3 regions of the Candidatus Manganitrophus noduliformans genome follow, and region 2 is predicted to be linked to each of the others. Evidence: riboswitches for the same ligand, from Rfam matches in the RefSeq annotation. Region 2 holds a riboswitch; each other region holds the start of a gene.
The links. Region 2 has a riboswitch for cyclic di-GMP ahead of MNODULE_RS08940 (PilZ domain-containing protein). Riboswitches for the same ligand answer to the same signal wherever they lie in the genome.
Positions count from the first base shown of each region.

Region 1: another riboswitch for cyclic di-GMP. It lies ahead of MNODULE_RS11620 (fibronectin type III domain-containing protein); the one in region 2 lies ahead of MNODULE_RS08940 (PilZ domain-containing protein).
Region 3: another riboswitch for cyclic di-GMP. It lies ahead of MNODULE_RS13020 (fibronectin type III domain-containing protein); the one in region 2 lies ahead of MNODULE_RS08940 (PilZ domain-containing protein).

Region 1 covers NZ_VTOW01000002.1:490,095-492,357, reverse strand. Annotated here, with positions in the region: gene MNODULE_RS11625 (DUF72 domain-containing protein) at 1-664, opposite strand, end outside; cyclic di-GMP riboswitch class I at 987-1,071, shown strand; cyclic di-GMP riboswitch class I at 1,156-1,240, shown strand; gene MNODULE_RS11620 (fibronectin type III domain-containing protein) at 1,281-2,263, shown strand, end outside.
Region 2 covers NZ_VTOW01000001.1:1,856,137-1,858,399, forward strand. Annotated here, with positions in the region: gene MNODULE_RS08935 (DUF3016 domain-containing protein) at 1-2, opposite strand, end outside; gene MNODULE_RS08940 (PilZ domain-containing protein) at 377-721, opposite strand; cyclic di-GMP riboswitch class I at 777-873, opposite strand; gene MNODULE_RS08945 (hypothetical protein) at 1,081-1,443, opposite strand; gene MNODULE_RS08950 (sigma-54-dependent transcriptional regulator) at 1,725-2,263, opposite strand, start outside.
Region 3 covers NZ_VTOW01000002.1:810,204-812,466, forward strand. Annotated here, with positions in the region: gene MNODULE_RS13015 (FG-GAP-like repeat-containing protein) at 1-496, shown strand, start outside; cyclic di-GMP riboswitch class I at 595-683, shown strand; gene MNODULE_RS13020 (fibronectin type III domain-containing protein) at 975-2,263, shown strand, end outside.

The sequences.
Region 1 (2,263 bases), on a different contig from region 2:
AATAGGCATAAATCGCTTTTCCAGACCGGGCTTCGTTTGCAAGCCAGGCCGCCCAGTCTCTGAGCGTCCGATCGGAGTAGGCCCCTTGATAATGACCGTCGCCGCCGTGAAATCGGGTATAGACAAACGGCCCGATCGTCTCCCGCGGCGTGGCCGATTCGTGATGATCGTGGAGGCACATCGCCACCCCTCTCGCCTCCATCGCGTGGAAGATCTCATCGGTATACCAGGTTGGATCTCGAAATTCAACCACTTGCAGCGGGTGGTCCGGGAGGGCCTCCAAAAAGTCGAAGAGCCGCCGCTCGTTCCGCTTTAAACGAGGAGGGAGTTGATAAAGGACGGGGCCGAGCTTCGGTCCAAGAAGCCGGGCCCGGCTCCAGAAGAGGTGGAGCGGGTCGGCGGGATCTTTCAGCCTCTTGATGTGGGTGAGATACCGGCTCGCTTTCACCGCATAGAGAAAATGATCGGGGACCCGATCGCGCCATTCGGAAAACGTTTTTTCGCTCGGAAGCCGGTAGAAGCTGTTGTTGATCTCGACGGTGTCGAATTGCGCGGCATAGTAGTCGAGCCATTTTTTCTGAGGGAGGGAAGCGGAATAGAAGTTCCCTTTCCAATGACGATATTGCCAGCCGGAACATCCGACGCGAACCGCTTGTGCTTCCATGACCCTCCTTCCTTTCTCCTCGTGAAGAAATTCTTGAGATCGAGGCTTGATCAACTCATTTTAGAACAACGGCGTTCATGAAGGCAACGATGGGGCCGCGCCGGAGCATTGATTCAAACCGGATCTGCAGAGGTGGCGTGTCTTTCAAAAGTGGATGACGGTATGTCTTTCGGAGGGATGTCTCATGCCGAAATAATTTTTTGTCACGTGTGGAAAACTCGTTGACTCTTAAATTTTAAATGTGTTATATAACCTCTTATCGACGTATACCATGAAAGCTGTATACGCTTCGAAAGCCGTTCATCCAGGACATCTATCGATCCTTTGCTCAGAGCAAACCCGTCGAAAGATGGGGACGCAGAGCAACGGGGCTAAAGCTGTAAAGCCATGCCCGCCGAGCCGCCAAAGGAATGGCGGCTTTTTTTGGGGCGCGTTTGGGTCGCCCCTATCACGGACTGAATCAACACTCACCATACATACTCGCATTTGACCTTTGCTCAGAGCAAACCCATCGAAAGGTGGGGACGCAGAGTAACGGGGCTACCGCCATCCGGCCACGCCCGCCGAGCCGCCAAAGGAAATAGCTCTTTTCCTTTTTCGCGCTTGGAGGTTCGCCGTGGCAGATTACTTGAGAAGGTGCAGGCTTCTTCTCGCCCTTGTTTTTCTTCTCATCCTCGATCATCATGCGCTTGCCCTCGCCGGGGAGGCGGTCCTGACCTGGGATCCGAACAGCGAAGGAAACCTGGCAGGCTACCGGGTCTACGTCGGTCTGCTGCCGGGGGTCTACAGTCCTCCGATCAATGTGGGACGGGTGACTTCCTGGACGGTGCCGAACCTGACCGAGGGGCTGACCTACTATTTCGCGGTCACCGCCTATGATACGAACGGCAAGGAAAGCGGCTTCTCGAATGAAGCCCGCAAAACCATCCCTCCGCTAAACGATGTGATTGCGCCGCTGATCTCGAGTGTTACCAACAGCAATCGCACCCTGAATTCGGCGCTCATTACCTGGGGCACCGATGAGCCGGCGGATACGCGAATCGAGTATGGCACAACAACCGCCTACGGGCTGACCACGCCGTTGGTGTCGAGCTTGGTGACCGTGCACAGTCAGACCCTTTCGAATCTACTCCCCGGCACGCTCTATCACTACCGGGTCCTCAGCCGGGACGCGGCGGGCAATCTGGCGACCTCGGCCGATCAGATTTTTACAACGCTATCGGATACCACGACGCCGACCGTTCCCGGAAATGTTAGCGGGGCGGCGCTGTCGACCACTCAGATCAATTTGACGTGGAGCGCTTCCACGGATAACGTCGGGGTGGCCGGCTATCGGATCTATCGCAACGGGGTGCAAGTCGCCACGCGGACCACGCTGACCTACTCGGACGGGAATCTGACCCCCGATACCGTCTACAGTTATCGCGTGGCGGCTTATGACGCCGCGGGGAACCTCTCGGCGCAGAGCGCCGCGGCGAGCGTAAGGACATTGGCGCCGGCGGACACCGCCGCGCCGGTGATCTCCGGAATGGGCGCGATCAATATCACCGCCGGCGGAGCCTTGATCAGTTGGAGCACCAATGAGCCGGCCGACACGCA
Region 2 (2,263 bases):
ATCGCTTCCTCCCTACTCAATGGGGTTTGTAATACCGACCGCTTCCTGTACAAGAGCTGACCCGATGGTTTTGTGAGTCGTCTTGGACTTCAACCAAATGAATACAGGTTGCCATACCACCCACGCATAAACTGATTCGCTGTATTCTCTCCCTTCTGAATTCATAAAAGTAAGAATGGTTTGCACTCGCGTATCAGACGGGATCGGCCTGGTCGCATGAAGTCCCACGCCGGCGGGAGTTAAAGTGATGATCTGACCGTCAAAAGAATCACTGCCGTCGTCGTAATTCCAGATGAGAGTTCCTTTTAAGCTCAAACGTGTTGACTGATGTGTATGTTCTTCTGTTATGAACCCCCCTCGAATCTCGTTGCCTTAACTATTCAGTAAGATATGTAAACAGAGCTGATCCATTTTCTTTTGAGATCGGTTCTAGAAAGCGGATGCCTAATTGAAAGTTTTTATCCAATTTCAGAGAAGAGACAACCTCCCCTCGGATTGCCCTTACTGATTCTAGGCGCTGCTTGCCGAAAAAATGTATTGTAATCAGGACTGTGGTGCCGGGCGAGAGGATCTCTTTGGTGTAAACGGCGATACCACCCAAACTGACATTGCTTACATAGCCACTGAGAGTGTCATCGGCTCCCTGTCCCCATATTTCAACCCAACCGGTCATGGCCCTTCTCGGGTGTGAACGTCTGTCCGTCACTTTTGCTTCCTCCACAAATAAAAATCCCTACACTCTGCCGATAAGAGCATAGGGATCGTCTTTTTAGCTCTTCGGCGGTCCTTCATGCCATATCTTGCTTTCTTGGGCAAGACGTAGGCCAATGACTTTGCGGGCCTGCCTTTCGGTCAGGGGTGCTATTATCGGAGCAAAATACAATTGTTAATTCAAATAATACCACTCAAGCATGTAGCGTCAATGACGATTGATATTTAGGGAAGCCGAATTAGGCATTGTATGTTTCGTCTGTGTTCCGTGGTCCGTTCATAACGGAGGAGGATGGGGCCCCATCCTCCTCGGCGTTGGCCGACAAGCCGAGTTGCCTCTACATTCCCTTCGTTCACGATGAATTGCCGTCAGCGATTCGATGAAGCCGTCTGCTTCTTCATCTCTGGAACTCGAAGTGTGGCATTGAGAACAGATACTCCCTGCTCCCGTGTGTAAACCTCTGAAATGATCCGTTCCGGCTTGCCGTCATTCCCGATGATGCCGGGCGGAGGGGTATGGGCCGAGAGCAGAGCCCAAGCGAGGTTGACGTAGAAAAACGCGAACAACACAATTGCCCCAAAACCAAAATAGAGATCGAACATTGGATTCTCCTTCTTTTTCAGAATACAGTTTTTTGATTTGGTGATTGGATTTGGTTCAATTACGATTACTCCAATCACGCCGCCGTATAGAGCAAACCGGATGCCAAAATGGGAGAAAATCAAGATCAATTGTTGATCCGATTGAAATCTTTAAGAAAAGGACTATACCGCTCGTGGGTGTATCGGAGCGTTCTTCGGGAGCATTGGGTGATATCGCTGCGAAACGGGGGGATTGCCCCATTCACAGGAATGTTGTGTGCGTGGAGCCGCCTAAAATTCATCCGTCGAGGAGGAATTTTAGGCGGCTGAGCCATTTATTGATGCAGGGGGTGCGGGCCGTCCAGGTGGACTGGTAAATTTTTCAGCGAAAGAATCAAGGCGGTTCCGCTTAGATGTGGACCGGAGTTCTATTAAGAAGAAGAGGGCTCAAGTTTATACTTATCCATCCGGTATCGGAGCGTATCGCGGGTCAGTCCCAGGAGCTTTGCTGCCTGTGTGACATTCCAGGAAGTTTGCTCAAGAGCCTGAAGGACAAAGTCGCGCTCCACCTTTTCCAATGAAATGCCCTGGAGAGGAAGGGGGAAACGGTCCATATTTTCCTTTTGCCGATCGACCTGATTCATTTTGATAAGACCGGTAAGGAGCGAGAGCTGCTCCGGTGCGATAACGCTGTCACGGGAGAGGAGGACAGTCTGTTCAATCATGTTCCGAAGTTCTCTCACGTTGCCGGGCCAGGAATAATTGAGGAGCACTTTTTCCGCTTCGGGGCTAAAGCGCATTCCTTGTTTCCCGTAGCGCCGCGATTGAATCGTTAAAAAATGATCTGCAAGAAGCAGGATGTCATTCCCGCGGCTGCGGAGGGGAGGAAGCTCCAGATTGATAATTCGAAGGCGAAAAAAAAGGTCGGAGCGGAATCGTCCTTGGCGGACGGCTTCTTCCAGTGATTGGT
Region 3 (2,263 bases), on a different contig from region 2:
CGGATCAGACGACAAAGTTGCGATTTTGCTCAATGACGGCGCGGGCGGTTTTGACAGCCCGGAGCCGCCGATTTCCGTCGGAACGGGTCCCAATGCAATGATCTCCGGAGATTGGGACAGTGATGGGAATATCGATCTGGCCGTGGTCAACAGTGCCAGCGCCGATCTCACTCTGTTGTTTGGAGACGGCGCCGGAAATTTTTCAGCTCAAACGTTACCGCTCGCCGGGGGCGAACACCCCGAGTTTGCCGCGACGGGAGACTTCGATAATGATGGAAAACCGGACATCGCGGTTTCCGACAGCGCCAATAATACCCTCTCCGTTTTGCTCAATATCGGCGGCGGTCTCTTCTCCGATCCGATTCAACAATCGACCGGTGACGGCCCCCTGGCCATCTCGGCCGAAGATCTGAACGGAGACGCAAAAGACGACCTGGTCGTCACCAATGCCGGCGACAACACCCTCTCCGTCTTTTTTAATGCAGATCCCAACTAATTTACCGTTCCACATAATACAATGTTGGGATACTATTTATATTGACGTAACGACATCCCCGCCGTATATTAAAAGTTACATAAAGACACCCATGATGCCACCGACAAGAGCTACCCTCCTCGAAAGAGACGGGGCGCAAAGTCCTTGACCTAAGTCCCATAAGGATATGGTTGCAAGGATTACCGAAGCGGCAATCGCTCGAAGCTCATCCACAAAGGTGGTATGAGCTTTTTTTAGTACGAAACTGAAAAATGAGGGGTCGCTTGCGATGAGTTCAGGTCAACCAGGAATGTCGAAACGGCACAACCGACATCATTGTGCGGTCGTTCCTGTTGACTGTGAGCGGTGTGACGATATACTTGACTCAGGATATACCGATAGTAAATTTTATTCATCCGGCGGGGAGGACCCGAAAACGGGAAAACCGGCCTGTCGGCAAGTAAGCTCGGCGAGAATTTTCCAAGAGGAAGGGCACTTCGTGAGGAAACGATCACCGTTCGGTAAAAGACCCTCATCTCTGCGCCTTTTTCCTGTTATTGCCGGCTTGCTTGCGATTCTTCTCAATGCCGCATCCAGTCTTGCTGAAACCCTCACTTTGCATCCGAGCGGCCAAAACTCCAATTTCAGCGCATCGGGAACTTGGACGGTCGTCGGGGGCGGGTTCACCTATGCAAACGTCTGGGACGCCAACGACAGTGATGCGAGCTACATCGAAAATACGGCTTTAGGCAATAAAATCTACATGGATTTGGACGACACGACGCTTGTCGGATTCGTGATCAACGATGTTCAAGTTTTTGCCATGGCCCGCGCTGCGGGGTCGTCGAGCACCGGCATTCAGTTGGGATTTCGGGCCGGGCCGACCGACACAACCGACCGTCTCGGCAGCACCAGAACGGTCCGAAGCAGCTCTTACCGAAGTTATTCCGGGAACCTCTATACAACCAATCCGAGAACCAGCGCCCCCTGGACCTGGGACGACATCAACTCATTGATTCCGATCGTGCAGCATTCAACCGACTCCGACGCCCTTCGGGTCACCGAACTTTTTGTGAGAGTCAATTTTACAAAGGCCCTCTCCCCTTCCGGGAAGAATGCGCTCTCCACAGGATGGACCTTCACTCCCGGCGGGTCAGAGGCCACCGCTCTTGACACCTCCAACGGCGACACTTCCTACGCGGCAAGCACCGTACTTGACGAAACGCTCTATATGGACCTGGACGATTTCCCCGCTTCAACGACCATGATCACCGGCGTCCGGCTGAACGTGGTAGCGCGCTGTGCCACCATTCCGTGCAATCTGCAGATCGGGATCCGGACCAACGGCGTCGATTTTCTTAAAAGCTTTGATGAGGTGCCGGGCGCCGGTACCATCTACTCCATCGGGGCCACCAGCATCCATGGAAACGCCACCAGCTTTACATCCCAGCTGGCGGCCGGAAGTCAGATTACGGCGATGGGACAAACCCGAACGGTCGCTTCCGTCAGCGATCGGAACGATCTTACGGTCAGCTCCGCCTTCAGCCCGCAGTTGCCGAACGATGACGATTTGGCGGTGCCGTTCACCTTCCTCGGCGGAACGACGAGTTATCAAACATTTAGCGGCGATTTCTTCACCCGCAATCCGGCGACGCTCGCCCCCTGGAGCTGGGACGACATCAATAACATGATGGGGGTCGTCAAACATGTCACCAATGCAAACGGTCTTCGGGTCACCCAGATGTATCTCTCGATCAATTACATCGCCCCGGTGGCGCTCTCCTATAG